One region of the Burkholderia sp. AU30198 genome, then DNA from elsewhere that is predicted to be linked to it. Evidence: predicted binding sites of a transcription regulator. Region 1 holds the regulator's gene; the other holds the start of a gene.
What was found. Region 1 encodes FliA, which starts transcription of late flagellar genes. Its sites were predicted from a motif close to CTAAAGTTTNNNNNNNNNNNGCCGNTA; they were not measured.
Positions count from the first base shown of each region.

Region 1 (4,193 bases):
CATCGTGCGCGACGCCGAACGCCGGATGCCGGCCGCCGCCACCCGCGCGCCCGACACGAACACGAGCGCGGCGCATGCCGCGAAGGCGGCCGAGCGCACGCGCCTGTCCGCCGACGCGGCCGCCGTGGTGGCCGATGCGGTGAAGTCGCGCATCGAGCGGATCGTCAACGATACGGTGATGCAGGAGCTCGGCGAACTGCGCGGGATGATGGAAGAGCAGTTCGACAGCCTGATGTGGCACGACCGCCAGCGTCGCAGCGCCGTGCATGGCGCGCTGACGAAGCACCTGTTCGCGGCCGGTTTCTCCGCGCAGCTCGTGCGGATGCTGGTCGACAACCTGCCGGCCGGCGACGATGCTCAGACCATCGAACAGGCCGCCGAATGGGCGCAGTCGGTGCTGGCGTCGAACCTGCCGGTGCTCGACAGCGAGGACGCGCTGATGGAGCGCGGCGGCGTGTTCGCGCTGATGGGGCCGACGGGGGTCGGCAAGACCACCACCACCGCGAAGCTGGCCGCGCGCTGCGTGATGCGCTTCGGCGCGAGCAAGGTCGCGCTGCTGACCACCGACAGCTACCGGATCGGCGGCCACGAGCAGCTGCGCATCTTCGGCAAGATCCTCGGCGTGCCGGTGCACGCGGTGAAGGATGCCGGCGACCTCGCGCTCGCGCTGTCCGAGCTGCGCAACAAGCACATCGTGCTGATCGACACGATCGGCATGAGCCAGCGCGACCGCGCGGTATCCGACCAGATCGCGATGCTGCACGGCGCGAACGCGCCGGTGCAGCGCCTGCTGCTGCTCAACGCGACGAGCCATGGCGACACGCTCAACGAAGTCGTGCAGGCGTACCGCAGCGCGGGCGAACATCCGGACCTGGCCGGCTGCATCCTCACGAAGCTCGACGAGGCGACCCACCTCGGCGGCGTGCTCGACACCGTGATCCGCTACAAGCTGCCGGTCCACTACGTGTCGACCGGCCAGAAGGTGCCGGAGAACCTGTACGTCGCATCGACCCGCTTCCTGCTGAAGAGCGCGTTCTGCGTACCGCGCGACGGCTCGCCCTTCGTGCCGCAAGACGAGGACATGCCGACGCTGCTTTCCGCATTGACCGCACGTTCCACCGCCGAGCTGCACGAGGTGCGATTTGGATAAACGAATCATCGATCAGGCCGAAGGGCTGCGGCGCCTGCTGGCCGGGCGCGCATCGCGCATCGTCGCGGTGACGGGCGGGCCGGCGGGTGTCGGCTGCACGACCGCCGTCGTGAACCTGGCGGCGGCGCTCGCGTCGCTCGGCAAGGATGTGCTCGTCGTCGACGAGCGCGCCGACGTGCAATCGGCCAGCGCGACGCTGGCGGGCGCGTGGCTGCGCGACGGCGAGCGCACGCGGGTGGCGGCCGGCTTCGGCCTGTGCGCTGCCGCGCGGCTTGCGCGCGCCGGCTACACCGACGCGCAGCTGAGCGATTTCATCGACGGCCCGGCCGACATCGTCCTCGTCGACGCGCAGCTCGGCGCCGACGGCGCGTTCTCGGCGCTCGCGCGCGAGGCGCACGACGTGCTGGTCGTCACGCGGGTCGCCGCGCAGGCGATCACCGAGGCGTACGCGTGCATGAAACGGCTGCATTTCGCGCATGCGTTCGCGCAGTTCCGCGTGCTGACCAATCACGTCGGCAGCCATGCGGACGCGAAGGTCGCGTTCGACAACCTCGCGGGCGTCGCAAGCCGCTACCTGACGGTGTCGATCGCCGATGCCGGCTGCGTGAGCGCCGATCCGCTCGTCGAGCATGCGCGCGAACTGATGCGGGCCGCGGTCGATGCGTTCCCGTCGTCGGCCGCTGCGCGCGACTACCGGCAGATTGCCGCCGACCTGCTGTACTGGCCGATGCGCCCGCGTTCGGGTGCGGGCCGCGCGGTGCACGCGGGCGGCAAGCCGTCGTATGAGGCGGGCGCGGCACACGCCGCGTGAGTGCCACCGGAAGGAGAGAGCCATGATGTACAACGCTCAAGGAAAGATGTCCCAGGCCGACGTGCTCGCGCAATATGCGCCGCTCGTGCGACGCCTCGGGCTGCAGCTCGTCGCGAAGATGCCGGCGAGCGTCGACCTCGACGACCTGATCCAGGCCGGCATGATCGGCCTGATGGACGCGGCCGGCCGCTACAAGGAAGACCAGGGCGCGCAGTTCGAGACCTACGCGACCCAGCGCATCCGCGGCGCGATGCTCGACGAGCTGCGCAGCAACGACTGGCTGCCGCGCAGCCTGCGCAAGACGTCGCGCGAGGTCGAGCACGCGGTGCACCAGGTCGAGCAGCATCTCGGCCGCTCGGCGAGCGAGACCGAGATCGCGCAGCACCTGAACATGCCGCTCGACGAATACCAGGGGATGCTGCAGGACCTGCACGGCAGCCAGCTGATCTATTACGAGGATTTCGACCGCGCGGCCGACGACGAGCCGTTCCTCGACCGCTACCGCGTCGATCACGCCGATCCGCTGTCGGCGCTGCTCGACGAGCACCTGCGCGAAGCGCTCGTCGAGGCGATCGAACGGCTGCCGGAGCGCGAGAAGCTGCTGATGTCGCTGTACTACGAACGGGGTCTGAATCTGCGCGAGATCGGCGCGGTGCTCGAAGTGAGCGAATCGCGCGTGTGCCAGCTGCACAGCCAGGCCGTCGCGCGCCTGCGCGCACGGCTGCGCGAACAGGCCTGGGTCGGCGCGGAGTCCTGACCCTTTCCTGACGGCCGCGCGCGCCGACGCCGCGCGCTCGTGCCGGGTAAGTGCCGTGTGTGTGCGTGCTTGCGCATACCGCGCGCCGATTTGCTACAATCCCCTCCGTTTTCCGAGGAGCGTTGCGACGGACCATTCTGCGTCCGCCAGGCTCGGAAGGCTTCACCAAGCAGCCGTGCGGCAAAACCGTGCCGGCTCCGCTTCCTGAACGGCGCTCACGTCACCAATCTAGAAACTTTTTAGAAAGGAGGGCGTGATGAACGCCATTATCGATTCCAAAGCTTCCAACGATTACGTCGTCGCCGACATGGCGCTGGCCGGCTGGGGCCGCAAGGAACTGAACATCGCCGAGACCGAAATGCCGGGCCTCGTGCAGATCCGCGACGAATACAAGGCGCAGCAGCCGCTGAAGGGCGCGCGCATTGCCGGTTCGCTGCACATGACGATCCAGACGGGCGTGCTGATCGAGACGCTGAAGGCGCTCGGCGCGGACGTCCGCTGGGCGTCGTGCAACATCTTCTCGACGCAGGACCACGCAGCGGCCGCGATCGTCGAAGCCGGCACGCCGGTGTTCGCGTTCAAGGGCGAATCGCTCGACGAATACTGGGAGTTCTCGCACCGCATCTTCGAATGGCCGAACGGCGAATTCGCGAACATGATCCTGGACGACGGCGGCGACGCCACGCTGCTGCTGATCCTCGGCTCGAAGGCCGAGAAGGACCGTTCGGTGATCGCGAAGCCGACCAACGAGGAAGAAGTCGCGCTGTACAAGTCGATCGCGACGCACCTCGACGCGGACCCGACCTGGTACTCGACGCGCCTCGCGCACATCAAGGGCGTGACCGAAGAAACCACGACCGGCGTGCACCGCCTGTACCAGATGGAAAAGGACGGCCGCCTGCCGTTCCCGGCGTTCAACGTGAACGATTCGGTCACGAAGTCGAAGTTCGACAACCTGTATGGCTGCCGTGAATCGCTGGTCGACGGCATCAAGCGCGCGACCGACGTGATGATCGCGGGCAAGGTCGCGGTCGTCGCGGGCTACGGCGACGTGGGCAAGGGCTGCGCGCAATCGCTGCGCGGCCTCGGCGCGACCGTGTGGGTCACCGAAATCGATCCGATCTGCGCGCTGCAGGCGGCGATGGAAGGCTACCGCGTCGTGACGATGGAATACGCGGCCGACAAGGCCGACATCTTCGTGACGGCCACCGGCAACTTCCACGTGATCGGCCACGATCACATGAAGGCGATGCGCCACAACGCGATCGTCTGCAACATCGGTCACTTCGACTCGGAAATCGACGTCGCGTCGACCCGCCAGTACCAGTGGGAAAACATCAAGCCGCAGGTCGACCACATCATCTTCCCGGACGGCAAGCGCGTGATCCTGCTGGCGGAAGGCCGCCTCGTGAACCTCGGCTGCGCGACCGGCCACCCGTCGTTCGTGATGTCGAACTCGTTCGCGAACCAGACGC
Region 1 covers NZ_JAIZSA010000014.1:47,902-52,094, reverse strand. The annotation lists gene flhF (flagellar biosynthesis protein FlhF) at 1-1,150, shown strand, start outside; gene LGN19_RS26955 (MinD/ParA family protein) at 1,143-1,961, shown strand; gene LGN19_RS26950 (RNA polymerase sigma factor FliA) at 1,984-2,718, shown strand; S-adenosyl-L-homocysteine riboswitch at 2,827-2,942, shown strand; gene ahcY (adenosylhomocysteinase) at 2,975-4,193, shown strand, end outside.

Region 2 (4,193 bases), on a different contig from region 1:
GGCTGTTCCCGTGCGGCGCGCTGCGGGGCGCGATCCGTCGGCGTGCGGGGCATGGTGAGTCTCCGGAAGTGCAGGTATCGATATATTCTACGGAATATATCGAATGCGGAGAAAAAGACGGCACCGCGGATGAGACACGGTGCCGTCAACGGCCTGAGCGGCCGACTGGTCAGTCGATGTTGCTCACGGCCGTTCCGAACGCGGCCATGAAGCGGCGGTACACGCTGTCGGGCACGAGGATGTGCACGGTGGCCGCGCACATCCGGCCCGCACGCGTGAACGCGTGCGCCTAATGCTGCCGCGTGACCGCCGCCGGCAGCACGGCGGCCCGGGCACTGGCCGTCTCGTCCATCGTCGTCCGGCCGCCGTCCCGAAAGAACGCCTGCTCGGCGGCATTGTTCATCACGAGGATGCTGATGCGGCGATTGGTCGGCTCGTCCGCCACATTCTTGTCGAGCGGCAGCACATCCGCGAGCCCGCGCACCTGGAGCAGCTTGTCTTCCCGCAATCCGCCCGCAACCAGCGCGCGCCGCGCGGCGTTCGCGCGATCGCTGGAGAGCTCCCAGTTCGAATAGCCCGTGGGGCCGTCGGGATACGGCGTCGAATCGGTATGCCCCGCGATCGACACGCGGTTCTCGACGTCGTCGAGTGCCGTACCGATCTGGGCGAGGATCGCAGTGGCATAGCTTTCGGGTTGCGCACTGCCCGACGCGAACATGGGGCGCTTGAGGGAATCGACGATCTCGATGCGCAAACCTTCGTGGGTGATCGCGATCCGGATCTGGTCCTGGTACGCGCGCAACGACGGGCTTTGCGCAATCACGGCGGTCAGCTTCGCCTTCAGGCGTTCGAGCTTTTGCGTATCGACGATCGCGGCGAGTGCGGCGGGCGCGCTGGCCGGCACCGGCTGCGCTTTCGAGTCGATCGCCGGCGCCGGGTCGGACAGGTCGCGGCCGCCCCCTTGCACGACGCTCGGACGCGGTGCCTGCGCATCCTTCCCACCGGACAGGAGTGTCGACAGCGGCGTGTTGAAGTAATCCTCGATCCCCTGCTTGTCGTACTTGGAAACGGAGCCGAGCAACCACATCAGCAGGAAGAACGCCATCATCGCCGTGACGAAATCGGCGTAGGCGATCTTCCATGCGCCGCCGTGGTGGGCGTCGTGGTCCTCGCCTTTCCTGCGGCGCACGACGACGAGCGGGGCCTGTTTCGACGGATTGGAGCGACTGTCGGCCATGGCGCCCCCGTTACGCGGCCTTGGGCGACTTCGTCGCGCGGACGGCCTCGTCGAGCTCCTTGAAGCTCGGGCGATCGGCCGTGAACAGCACCTTGCGGCCGAATTCCACCGCCACCGCCGGCGCGTAGCCGCTCATCGACGCGAGCAGCACGGCCTTCACGCACTGGAACGGCTTGGCCGCCGCGCGGCCCTTCGCATGGAGCAGATCCGCGAGCGGGCCGACGAAGCCATACGCGAGCAGGATGCCGAGGAAGGTGCCGACGAGCGCGCCGGCGATCATCTTGCCGAGCACGGCGGGCGGCGCGCCGACCGAGCCCATCGTATGCACGACCCCCATCACCGCGGCGACGATGCCGAATGCCGGCAGGCCGTCCGCCATCTTCTGGATCGCGTTGGCCGCGACCGATGCCTCCGCGTGGTGCGTATGCAGTTCTTCATCCATCAGGTCCTGCATTTCCAGCACGTTCACGTTGCCGCCCGACATCATCCGCAAGTAATCGACGATGAAGTCGAGCAGGTGATGGTCACCGAGCACGTGCGAATACTTCTGGAACAGCGGGCTTTGCTCGGGCGCGTCGACGTCGGCCTCGAGCGCCATCATGCCGTCCTTGCGGGCCTTCTGCAGCAGCTCGTACAACAGGGCGATCAACTCGACGTATTGCTGCTTCGTATAGCCGCCGCCCTTGAAACAGGTCGGCAGGCTCTTGATCGTCTTCTTCAGCGTCGTGACCGGATTGCTGACGACGAACGCGCCCAGTGCGGCGCCGAAAATGCATAGCAGCTCGAACGGTTGCAACAAGGCCGGCAAATGTCCGCCCACGCCGACAAAACTGCCGATCACCGACCCGATGACGACGATCCACCCGATGGCTACAAACATGATTCCCTCGTTCGCGACTTGCGCTGCTGCATGCGTTGTTCAAAAGCGAGCGGGAGGTCCGGCTATCCCGCTCCATGCCCGCGACGGCCCCGGGTCGCTGCGTGTCGGATGCGAACCGGGCCGTCGTCCCGATGCGCTGCAAAACGACGCCAATCGGCGGGTGTTGATGCAATAACGGCGATCGTCCGGACAACTGAAGCCGTGGTTCCACGTATCACGCACGGCGAATGCGTTGCATACGTTTGCGCGCGCCGATGTGCACGGTTTTCTTGATCGAGGTCAAAAAGTGCGCGGCCGTTGCGCGAGGTTCCATATGGATGCGACCCGGAAGCAGGACGGCGCATCACGTCGCCCTCTCCAAAAAGGTGCGTCGCGGAAATCCGGGGAGCGCGGCGCGCATCGGCGGCCGACCGGGGCTGGATCCGTGTGCCGGCAGGGTTTTCATCAGGACATCCGGGGCGCCGCACGATCCATCATGGTGAATGCACTGTCGCAGCCAACCGCAGGAGGGCACACCGTGGCTTCCGATCCCACTCCCTCGACCGCCTTCGTGTTCGCCGGCGGCGGCAGTCTTGGCGCGATCGAGGTCGGCATGCTCCGCGAGCTGGTCGCGAGCGGCGAACGGCCCGATTGCGTCGTCGGCGCGTCGGCGGGCGCGATCAATGCCGCCTATTTCGCCGGCCGGCCGGACGCGGACGGCGTCGCGATGCTCGCCGCGCTGTGGTGCAGGATTCGCCGTCAGGACGTCATGCCGTTCTCGTTGCGCAGCGTCATCGCGATGCTGCTGCGCAACCGGCCGCATCTGGTCGAGGCCGATGCGCTGCGCCGGCTGCTGGAAAAGAACCTGCCGTACCGGCGGATCGAGCAGGCCGCGCTGCCGCTCCACATCGTCGCCACCGACGTGCTGAACGGCCGCGAAGTCGTGCTGTCCGCCGGCTCGGTCGTGGATGCCGTGCAGGCCAGCGTGGCGATTCCCGGTGTGTTTCCGTCGGTCAGCATCGGCGGTGTGGAACTCGTCGACGGCGGCGTCGCGAACAATACGCCGATCTCGGTTGCGATCGCGCTCGGCGTCAAGCGGATCGTCGTGCTGCCGGCCGGGTTCGCCTGTGCGTTGCGTGTCCCGCCGCGCAGCCCGATCGCGCATGCGACGCACGCACTGACGCTCGTGATCGCGCGGCAACTGGTGCGCGATCTGGCGCTGTACGCGGCACGCGCGCAAATCCATGTGGTGCCGCCGCTCTGTCCGCTCGACGTCTCGTCATACGATTACTCACAGTGCGCGCAACTGATCGACAAGGCCGCGGAACGCACGCGCGCATGGATCGATGCGGGCGGGCTCGCGGAGTGTGCGATTCCTGGCGAGCTGCGCGAGCACGATCATGCCGTGGCGCGGTCGCATTGACGGTTGCGCACGCGCCGTGCAAACGCATGACCGACGAATGCCGATTGCCGGGCACGCGCCCTGAAACGCTGGGCAGAACCGCAAAAAAAACGGCACCGTGCGTGGGGCACGGTGCCGCCAACGGCCTGAACGGCCGCGCTGGTCAGTCGATCGCGCGCATCGCGTGGCGCAGTTCCTGATAGCTGCGCAGCCCTGCAACGCCGAGTTCGCGGCCGATGCCGCTGAGCCCGAAGCCGCCCCAGCACACGTGCGGGTAGATGAGCTGCGGCGCATTGATCCACACGAGCCCCGCGCGCACGCGCTGCTGGAATTGCTTCGCGATGGCCGCATCGCGCGTCACGACGGTCGCGACGAGCCCGTAGCGCGTGTCGTTCGCGAGCGCGATCGCTTCGTCGTCGGTGCGGAACGATTTCACGCACGCGACGGGGCCGAACACTTCGTCGGTCCACAGCGGGTTGTCGGCCGCCGGCTCGGCGATCACGACAGGCGCCATGAAGAAGCCGTCGCCGCCGGCATCCGTCACCCGGCCGCTGAAGGCGACGCGTGCGCCCGCATCGATGCCGTGCTGGAGCATCGCTTCGACGCGCGTACGCTGCGCGGCCGAGATCAGCGGCCCCATCGCGACCTGTTCCGCGGCCGGCGGCGCGACGACGAGTGCGCGCACGGCGGTCTCG
Region 2 covers NZ_JAIZSA010000015.1:218,803-222,995, reverse strand. The annotation lists gene LGN19_RS28915 (hypothetical protein) at 1-53, opposite strand, end outside; gene motB (flagellar motor protein MotB) at 290-1,237, opposite strand; gene motA (flagellar motor stator protein MotA) at 1,248-2,117, opposite strand; gene LGN19_RS28900 (patatin-like phospholipase family protein) at 2,635-3,519, shown strand; gene LGN19_RS28895 (aldehyde dehydrogenase family protein) at 3,662-4,193, opposite strand, start outside.
Region 2: motA (flagellar motor stator protein MotA) is a predicted target of FliA. The motif match lies at 2,290-2,316, and genes of this name have one in related genera.